DNA from 4 places in the Halomonas sp. 3F2F genome. Region 4 is predicted to be linked to each of the others. Evidence: predicted binding sites of a transcription regulator. Region 4 holds the regulator's gene; each other region holds the start of a gene.

Region 1 (2,203 bases), on a different contig from region 4:
GTATTGGTGAATTACCTACGTTTTCAGGCTGGTGGTTACGTACGCTGATGGTTGTTGCGTGCCTGGCTACCTTGACGCTTTTTATCTGCCGTTACGTTGTCAAAATGGACTACCACGATGACAACCCTGCCGAGTTAACCAAGCGTCTCGAAGACTATACGTTGACCCGCCAGAACATCATTACATTAGCCATTTTTATTGCTGGCCTGATTATTATGCTGATCGGTGTGTTTACTCGTGGTTGGTACATCAATGAAATTGCCGCCATGTTCTTGCTGATGGCGATTGTTATTGGACTCACTAACGGCCTGGGAGCCAATGCGCTGGTAAGACAGATGATGGAAGGCGCCTCATCGGTAACCGCCGGTGCCTTAGTGATTGGTGTTGCAGCCTCTATTCAGGTCATCCTTAAAGATGCCCAGATTATCGATACGATTGTTAATTCCCTTAGCTCTCTGGTGGGGGATATGCCTACCGCCGTGGCGGCTGTCGCTTCAAGTGTTATTCAAGGCGTGATTAACCTGTTTATTCCGGGCGGATCGGGCCAAGCATTGGTTACCATGCCGATTTTGATTCCTTTGGCAGACTTAATTGGCATGAGCCGTCAATTAATGATCACGTCATTCCAGGTGGGGGATGGTTTGACTAACCTGATTGTACCAACGTCTGGTGGCACCCTTGCCATGCTGGCGCTAGGCCGGGTCTCTTATGCACAGTGGCTGCGTGTTATTACTCCTTTGTTGGTGCTGGTTTACGTTATGTGCTGGGCAGCGCTGGTATTAGGCTATTACGTGGGTTATTAAGTACTGTCGTTAGGCGGTTAACTGACGGTCGACGCAGCAGTGACGGGGGAGAATCCAGAAGAATTTTCCCCCTTCGTTTTGCTGTTATGTGGTTCGTTCCTAAAGAAATTCGGTCATTGTCCGATAATCACTTAACAGGTAAAAGCCACCAAGCCGTCACAGAGTCTGCCATGCCCAAATCACCTGCTTTCCTTCTTGCTGCGATACTGTTTAGCCTAGTCACCTATACTCAGGCGTTTGCAAATACGGCTGAATCAGCGGCGCTCGCGTGGTTAGAGTCAATTGATAATGGTGAGGTTGAACAAGCCTGGGAGAGCTCATCGCCGCTACTAAAAACGCCGCTATCGCCTAGCATGCTTAGACGCATTATTGAGTTAGCACGTAATGAGTTTGGGCCGGTAGAATCACGTCGACAAGTGCAAGTCTCTCACTACCGATCTATGCCGGGTGCGCCAGATGGCGACTATATGGTTTTTATCTTCCATACTCGGTTTGAAAATAAAGCGAGAGGAATAGAAACCGTAACACCTCATCTTGAAAATGGTGAGTGGCGAGTCAGTGGTTATTATGTTCAATAGTTCTTTATAATAGCTCTTTGTAATAGCGCTTTATAATAGGTATTTGTAAATGACTGATGCCGCACCCGGCGCGTACCAAAGTGGTGATGCTATGCCTAGTATTGCTAACACGCCCGAGCCGCCTTACTACGCCGTTATTTTTACCTCGCAACGCACCGAGATCGATATCGGCTATGACGCAATGGCGGCAAGAATGGTTGAACTTGCAGCACAGCAGCCGGGATTCTTGGGGGTAGAGTCTGCCCGAAATGAAGTGGGTGTGACGGTGTCATACTGGGCTGATTTGGCCTCAATAAAAGCGTGGAAAGCCCACGCTGAGCATCAGGAAGCTCAGCGACTAGGCCATCAGCAGTGGTACCAGCACTTTAAGACGCGCATTGCCAAAGTCGAACGAGATTATGGTATTTAAACTATTAACGCAGCCTAGGTATTATGCCTAGGCTGCGTTTTTTGTTTAATAAGTGCCTGACGGTGACTTCACCCCAGCCCTCCGAGCCGCCCTCGTCATTCCCGCAGGCCCTGCCACTTCGTCATTCCCGCAGGCCCTTAGCGGGAATCCATGTTGATCTGGGTTTTCGGGCTGCTGCAGGCCAAGGTCAAGGTGGATTCCCGATTACCCCACTCGGGAATGACGGTGTGGTGACTCGGGAATGAGGTGCGGTGACTCGGGAATGACGGTGTGGTGACTCGGGAATGAGGTGCGGTGACTCGGGAATGACGGTGTGGTGACTCGGGAATGAGGTGCGGTGACTCGGGAATGACGGTGTGGTGACTCGGGAATGAGGTGCGGTGACTCGGGAATGACGGTGTGGTGACTCTGCC
Region 2 (2,203 bases), on a different contig from region 4:
ATAGCTCGCCAGCGGTTTCGCTATCGCCGGTAAAGCTAGTGAGCTTGCCAATGGTGCCTTTTAAGTCGTTAAACGCTTTTACAAAGCCATTAATCGCTTCGCGCTGCTTTAGCGTGTCGCGCTCAATATTAATGGTGCTGGAAGCCGTTTCGCCGTCCACGATATTGAGTTCAGCAAGATTTAGCGTTACGCCTTGAATCGCGCCTTCAACACTGTTTTCTGCACTACTAATCGCAATGCCATTAACCGTAAGCGCGGCATTTTCACCTGGGCGTTTTGTTAGCGCATCTTCAGCAAAGGGGCCGGGGAGCACGGCGCCATTGGTATCAACAAAGCTAAAGCTTTCAATAGAAGCGTCTGCGCCAGTGGTTTTAGAGCTAAGTGCCAGCCGGTAGCCCGTGCCATCATTGATAATCGTGGCGTTAACACCAGCTTCTTTATCAGCGTTAATGGCATCACGAATATCTGCAAGGCTACTGCCTTCTGCGATGTTGATATCGACGCTCTCCCCATCGCCAAAGGTCAGCTGCATTGCGGTGGCCCCTTGTAGATCCAGGGCGGCGTCCCGCTCTGCCACGCGGTTTGAGGCCAGCGTACCAGAGGTGGCCAACTGGCTGACCTCTACCCGGTAGCTGCCCGGCAGCGCATCAGCGGCAGCAGTCGCTTTAATGGCATCGCCACGCACATTGGCGGAAAGGCTTTGGTAGAGCTTGGGGTCATTGATTTTGGCGACCGCATCTTGAAACGAGTTCAGCGACGTTTGAAGTTGACCGAAAGCAGAAATTTTCGCCTGCTGCTGTTTCTTTTGAAGCGTAATCGGCGCGAGTTTGCCTCGCTCAGCCGCTTGAAGCTGATCAAGCAAACCAGTGAGATCAAGGCCAGAACCAACGCCAAGAGAGGTTATCGTCGCCATGCGGGGGTATTCCTCAGTGCAAAAGGCTAAACCACAAGACCCAGGCACGCATGCGCACGCCCGTTTATTTAATAGCACTGCTATCGGCAGAAAAGCGCACAACTTTAGCGCCTTTTCGCGCTTTCGCCGATTTTCATACTTTTTTACTAGAAATGAGAATTTTCTAATGAAAACGCCTGCAGGAAGCAGGCGTTAGCGTAGGCGTTCAACAACCACCAAATTACTTTAGCGACTATTTACGCCCAAGCTGAGCGTCAAGGGCATCAAACTGCTGGGTTAAATAGTTGCTGGTTTGGTTCATCTGGGCAATCATGCCGTCTAACTGGCCGAATTGAGTGCGATAGCGGGAAATGGTCTGCTCAATAGACTGCTCCATATTCAGATAGCGCTCACCCAGAGATTCTTTGAGGCTTTCCGCACCGCTAATCGCCCCCGACACTCTGCCGTTGGAACTAAGCAGCTGCTCTATTGTGGTGTTAAGCTGCCCCGCCATGCCTGACTCATCCGCATCGCCAGCAAAGAAGGTTGAAAGTGCCTCCTGATTATTGGCAATGGCGTTATCAAGCTTGTCGCTATCAACTTCAAGCGTGCCATCGCGCTGTAAAGAAATGCCGATATCGCTGAGCATGGAAAATTCGCCTTCCACGCCACCGCTGAGCACGCTGCGCATGCGAGACTCAACGATACGGACAGTGCCATCACCTAGCAGATCACCCGCAGCACCGGTTTCAGAATTGAAACTGGTCAGCGCGCCGATGGTGCCCTTGAGGTCGTTATAGGCATCGACAAAGCCCGTAATCGCTTCACGAACAGCGCGTGTATTCTGCTCGACTGCCACGGTGCTATCGCCCTCATCTTGAAGGTTAAGCGTCACGCCTTGAATCGCCCCTTCAACCTGATTGGTAGGGCTGGTAATAGCAATGCCATTCACCGTCAACGCGGCATCGGTGCCTGCTTGCAGGGTGTTATCGGTGTCGGCGGCGAAGGGCGCTGTGCCTGCATCAGAAAAGCTAAAGCCGGTAATAGAGGCATCCGCACCGGTTTCGCTGGAACTAAGCGCCAGCCGGTAGTTGGTGCCGTCGTTCACAATGGTGGCGTTAACGCCTGAATCCTCACTGGCATTAATCGCATCGCGAATATCTTCCAGGCTGCTATTCGCACCGATGGTGACGTCTTTACTGGCCCCATCACCGAATGTGAAGGTTAGCGTTTGCTCAGTGGTCGTTTGCGGCGCGTCCAGTTGATCAACACCTGTGGAAGCCAGCGTGCCACGAGTAGCGAGTGTATCAA
Region 3 (2,203 bases), on a different contig from region 4:
CAGTAGACTTTTTTGGTTTGGTAGATCAGTTGTTTAGTACAAGCATATCGTTATGAAAAGAGGATTAGGCCTCGCTGATTGACTTTACTGCTTGTTAACGCAAATAATAATTATTGTTATTTATTTTGTGGTGTTAGTTAAGGCAGGAGGCCAATCAGTGGATACCCAGACCTGGAGCGCTGAGTTAGAAGATATCTTCGTTAATCAGCGGCCCCGGCTCTGCTGTGTCGCCGCAAGAGTCTTGGGCAATGCTGATCAGGCCGATGATGTTGTGCAGGATGCTTATCTAAAAATTTCAGAAGCAACCACGCTTTTTGAGGTGAGGCAGCCCATATCCTACGTGTCACGTGTGGTGCGCAACCTCGCTATTGACCGTTGCCGCCGTTCGGCATTTGAGTCAACGCTGTTTGCCAAAGAAGAGGAGGGGGAGGCTGCCTCTTACGCGTCACACTCTCCAGAGGTGATCGCGATTGATCGTCAGGCCTTGGCTCAGGTGGTGGATGCGTTGGACGAGCTGCCCGAGCGTACGCGGCGCGCTTTTGAGCTCTACCGGTCGGGGAGCCATACGCAGCGGGAAGTGGCCCACTTGTTAGGTATTTCCACCACGTTAGTTAACTTTATGATTCGCGATGCATTGACTCATTGCCGCCAGTCGCTACAAAGTCAGACGTTGCCAGATTAGTAAGCCTACGTTCCGTCCCCTCTTTGTGGTCGCTTTGTTACACTGTCAACGAACAACAGTAGCGAGGTTTGACAGTAACGATGGATAACGACAGCGGCGATGATGCCGTTTGGCAAGTGGCGCTAGATTGGCTGATGCGCGAGCATGAAGAGTCGTTGAGTGATGCTGATCGCGAGGCGCTCCATGCGTGGCTAGCGGCTTCTTCTCAGCATCGCAGGGTATTTCATGAAGCCGAACAGCTATGGCTGCTAACGGGAATGATCCCCCGCAGTGATGAGCGCAACTGACAAATCACCGCTTTTTGCCCATTCTTTTTTTGTTCCCCCTGGTTTTCTTCCTTGATGGTTTAACGGCTTTCATGTTTTTAAGCACTAGAGCCGTTTGCCCTCACGCTTATTTTTCCTACTTTCTTTCTCCCCCGCATTAAATTTCTATATACCTCACTCGTCATTATGTAATGAGAAGCAATTGCGTTTTGTTTCTCATTTCTTCGTCAACGATGAGGTTAGTTCCATGACAAGCTGTTTTGATCGTGAAGATGCTGTTTTCCGCGTGTTAGTTAACCACGAAGAGCAGTACTCCCTCTGGCCTGAGTGGAAAGCAATTCCTGCTGGCTGGACGGATACCGGTGTGCTTGGCGATAAGCCAACCTGCCTAGAGTACGTCGAAAAAACCTGGACCGATATGCGGCCACTCTCTCTGCGTCAGTGGATGGACGAGCAGCAGGCTGCTGAAGCGGAGCCTGCGAATGCAGGCTAAGCGGCTAAAGCTGCTCTGCCTGCCCTGCGCTGGGGCCAGTGCCACCATGTATCTGCGCTGGAAGCGCCAGTTGCCAGCGTGGATTGAGGTGTGCCCCGTTGAGTTGCCGGGGCGGGGTGAGCGCTTGGGTGAGCCGCTCGTCGACAACTTCGAAACTCAGGTCGTAAAGCTGTGCGAAGAGCAGGCAACGCGGATGCGCGGTGACTTTGCCCTGTTTGGTCACAGCATGGGGGCGCTGCTGGCTTATGGCATCGCTGCTCGCTTGCGCGATGTGGGGCGCCCTCAGCCACGGATGCTATTCGCTTCAGGTAGTGCAGCGCCCTCAATGCGTGATTCAGAGCGCTTGGCGGGCCTTGATAACGATAAGGCCCTGATTGCGGATCTTCGCCAACAGGGCGGCACGCCAGAGGAAGTATTCGAAAGCCCAGAGCTGATGCGTCTCACGCTTGATGTTTTGGCGGCGGACTATCGCCTCTGTCGTAGTTTCCGTTATCGCAGTAGTGCGCCATTCGACTATCCCGTCAAAGTGTTAGCGGGCCTTGCTGATGATATTGAGAAAGTGCGCTTGGAAGCATGGCAGCGCGTAGCGGGCGGGGCGTTTTCTTTGAACTGGTTCGAGGGAGGGCACTTCTTTATTCGCCAGCAGGAAAGGCAAGTAGTGGCAGCCATCGAACAGGCACTGACCCTGCGCCTAGAGGAGGTGCTTTATGCAGCGCCTGCGGTTAGCTGAAACGCTACCCGTGGGGCTCACGGTCTGGCAGT
Region 4 (2,203 bases):
TTAAACGAGTGTCCACTGTTGCTGGGTAAGATCAGGGTTACGGGTGTGCTCTAGCTCCTTCTCAACCGCCCTGACATCGCCTTTGAACCACAGGCGCGCCATGGAAACCAGTTCGTTAATATCATCACGCACATAGGTGTTTTCACGCCGAAACACCAATCCCACCAGGCGCACCACGCGTAGCACTTCTTTCAGCGGATAACTAATAAAGGTAGCCGCCAAGGTGCCCGTTACCACAATGGCTAGCCCCGGCAAGTTGATAAAGCTTTCTGGCGACTCTGCAGTAAAAAACAGCACGCTTACCAGCAAAAGCATGCTGGCAAAAATACCGATCAGCGTAGATGGGTTCATCAACGGCTCCTCGCCGGTTATTCGTGATTAATAGTGGCGTTAGGTGGTGTCATATAAGCGAGCGCGAAGCCTGCTAATCGCTTGGCTGTGAAGCTGGGAGACACGGGATTCGGTCACACCCAGCACCGCCCCGACTTCTTTAAGGTTCAGCTCTTCTTGGTAATACAACGCCATCAGTAGCTTTTCACGCTCAGGTAAGGCATCGATCGCATCAATTAACGACTGACGCTGCTGCTGATCTAACAACTGATCGAAGGGCAGGTTAGTGGCTTCCTCCTTCGCGGACTCGGCCCCTTCGGCCACCAGTTCTTCAAAGGGCAGCAACTGGCCACTGTTCGTATCGTTGAGCAATTGCTGATACTCACTAAGCGGCATATCCAGGTCACGCGCGATCTCACCCTCTTCCGGCGGGCGCCCTAACTGCTGTTCAAGGCGACGCACCGCATCATCCACGGCTCTGGCAGAGCGGCGTACACTACGCGGCAACCAGTCACGTGTGCGCAGCTCATCCATCATGGCACCGCGAATACGCTGGCTTGCAAACGTGGCGAACGTTGCCCCCTGGGTCGCATCAAAACGCCCTAGTGCTTCTAATAAACCCACCATGCCAGCTTGAATAAGATCATCCAACTCAATACTTGCGGGTAGTCTTACCTGCAGCGTTAAGGCCTGACGTCTTACCAGTGGCATACCAGTGCCGCAGGCCCCTCACCCTGGGGAATAGCACTGATGGTGCCGTCCGCACCAATGGATACTTGCGCACCTTGAGGCAAGGCAATGGGGCCACCTTCCCCCATTACCGGACGCCCAACACTAAGCAGTACGCCATCACTATCCAGCTGCAGGTCGCCCCTGCGGGTGTACGCCTCAGTGCCGTCTTCTCCTAGCACCGCCATCCAGGCATCATCCTGCATCGCGATATCGAGGGTTCGACCCGTGCGTTCAATAGGGCCCTGCGAAAAATCGGTGCCTGGGGTGGTCGTCACCGCCGATACCCGCGTGTCGAGTAGCCCAGCGCCCTCTACCGGGACTGAACGCGCAGCTTGCAACTGAGCGCGAAAGCCTGCGGTAGACACATTCGACAGGTTATTGCTAACCACTGCCTGCTGGTCCATTGTGTGTTTGGCGCCGCTCATGGCGGTGTATAGCATACGATCCACAACTGACTCCTTAGCGCAGCATCACGCCATTATTACGAGTGACTACAGGTTAATAATGGTCTGCAGGAGCTCGTCCTGGGTACTGATGGTGTTGGAGTTAGCTTGGTAAGAACGCTGCGCCACAATGGTATCTACCAGCTCGCTGGCCAAGTCGACGTTAGACGCTTCTACTGCTTCCGCTTGGATCTGACCCAGACGACCGGTGCCAGGCGCCCCCAGGTTTTCCAAACCAGAGGTATTCGTCGCCGCCCACAAGTTGTTGCCCAGTGGCTGAAGGCCTTCCTCATTACGGAAACTGGCTAGCGCAATCTGGCCCGCAGCACGGGTTTCACCGTTGGTGAAGTTACGCTGGATAACGCCTGTTTCAGTGACGGTAATACCGGCCAGTGCACCAGAGGTGAAGCCATCCTGGTTCAGCTCTTTTTGCAACGAGTCTGCGGCAAACTGAGTAGAGCCATTAAACTTAAACTGGATATCCAGAGCGGCTGCATCGACGCCACCGGGGATGCCACCAATAGTGACGCGAGTTTCATCTGTTTCTGGATCTTCAGTTACAACTGCACCTCCTGGGTTGGCGCTCTCTCCAATACCCGTAACAACTCCCTGCGCATTGGTTTGCAATCTACCACTTTGGGTAAAGTCCAATGTAAAGCTGCCTCTGGTTACCCCGTTAGTGACGGCAGTCACATTCC

What was found. Region 4 encodes FliA, which starts transcription of late flagellar genes. Its sites were predicted from a motif close to CTAAAGTTNNNNNNNNNNCNGCCGATA; they were not measured.
Region 1: a site for FliA is predicted at 903-929, ahead of INT21_RS19090 (DUF4019 domain-containing protein). Genes of this name have one in related genera too.
Region 2: a site for FliA is predicted at 995-1,021, ahead of fliD (flagellar filament capping protein FliD). Genes of this name have one in related genera too.
Region 3: a site for FliA is predicted at 1,106-1,132, ahead of INT21_RS15265 (MbtH family protein). Genes of this name have one in related genera too.

Annotation. Positions count from the first base shown of each region.
Region 1 is NZ_JABUZE010000188.1:8,435-10,637, forward strand. It holds gene INT21_RS19085 (YfcC family protein) at 1-803, shown strand, start outside; gene INT21_RS19090 (DUF4019 domain-containing protein) at 974-1,381, shown strand; gene INT21_RS19095 (antibiotic biosynthesis monooxygenase family protein) at 1,473-1,790, shown strand.
Region 2 is NZ_JABUZE010000149.1:1,212-3,414, reverse strand. It holds gene fliD (flagellar filament capping protein FliD) at 1-913, opposite strand, end outside; gene fliD (flagellar filament capping protein FliD) at 1,146-2,203, opposite strand, start outside.
Region 3 is NZ_JABUZE010000142.1:40,630-42,832, reverse strand. It holds gene INT21_RS15275 (RNA polymerase factor sigma-70) at 158-682, shown strand; gene INT21_RS15270 (DUF4880 domain-containing protein) at 763-969, shown strand; gene INT21_RS15265 (MbtH family protein) at 1,196-1,441, shown strand; gene INT21_RS15260 (thioesterase II family protein) at 1,431-2,171, shown strand; gene INT21_RS15255 (4'-phosphopantetheinyl transferase family protein) at 2,149-2,203, shown strand, end outside.
Region 4 is NZ_JABUZE010000075.1:4,984-7,186, reverse strand. It holds partial or broken gene INT21_RS08770 (chemotaxis protein MotA) at 28-351, opposite strand; gene INT21_RS08765 (RNA polymerase sigma factor FliA) at 391-1,041, opposite strand; partial or broken gene INT21_RS08760 (flagellar basal body rod protein FlgF) at 1,041-1,511, opposite strand; gene INT21_RS08755 (flagellar hook protein FlgE) at 1,554-2,203, opposite strand, start outside.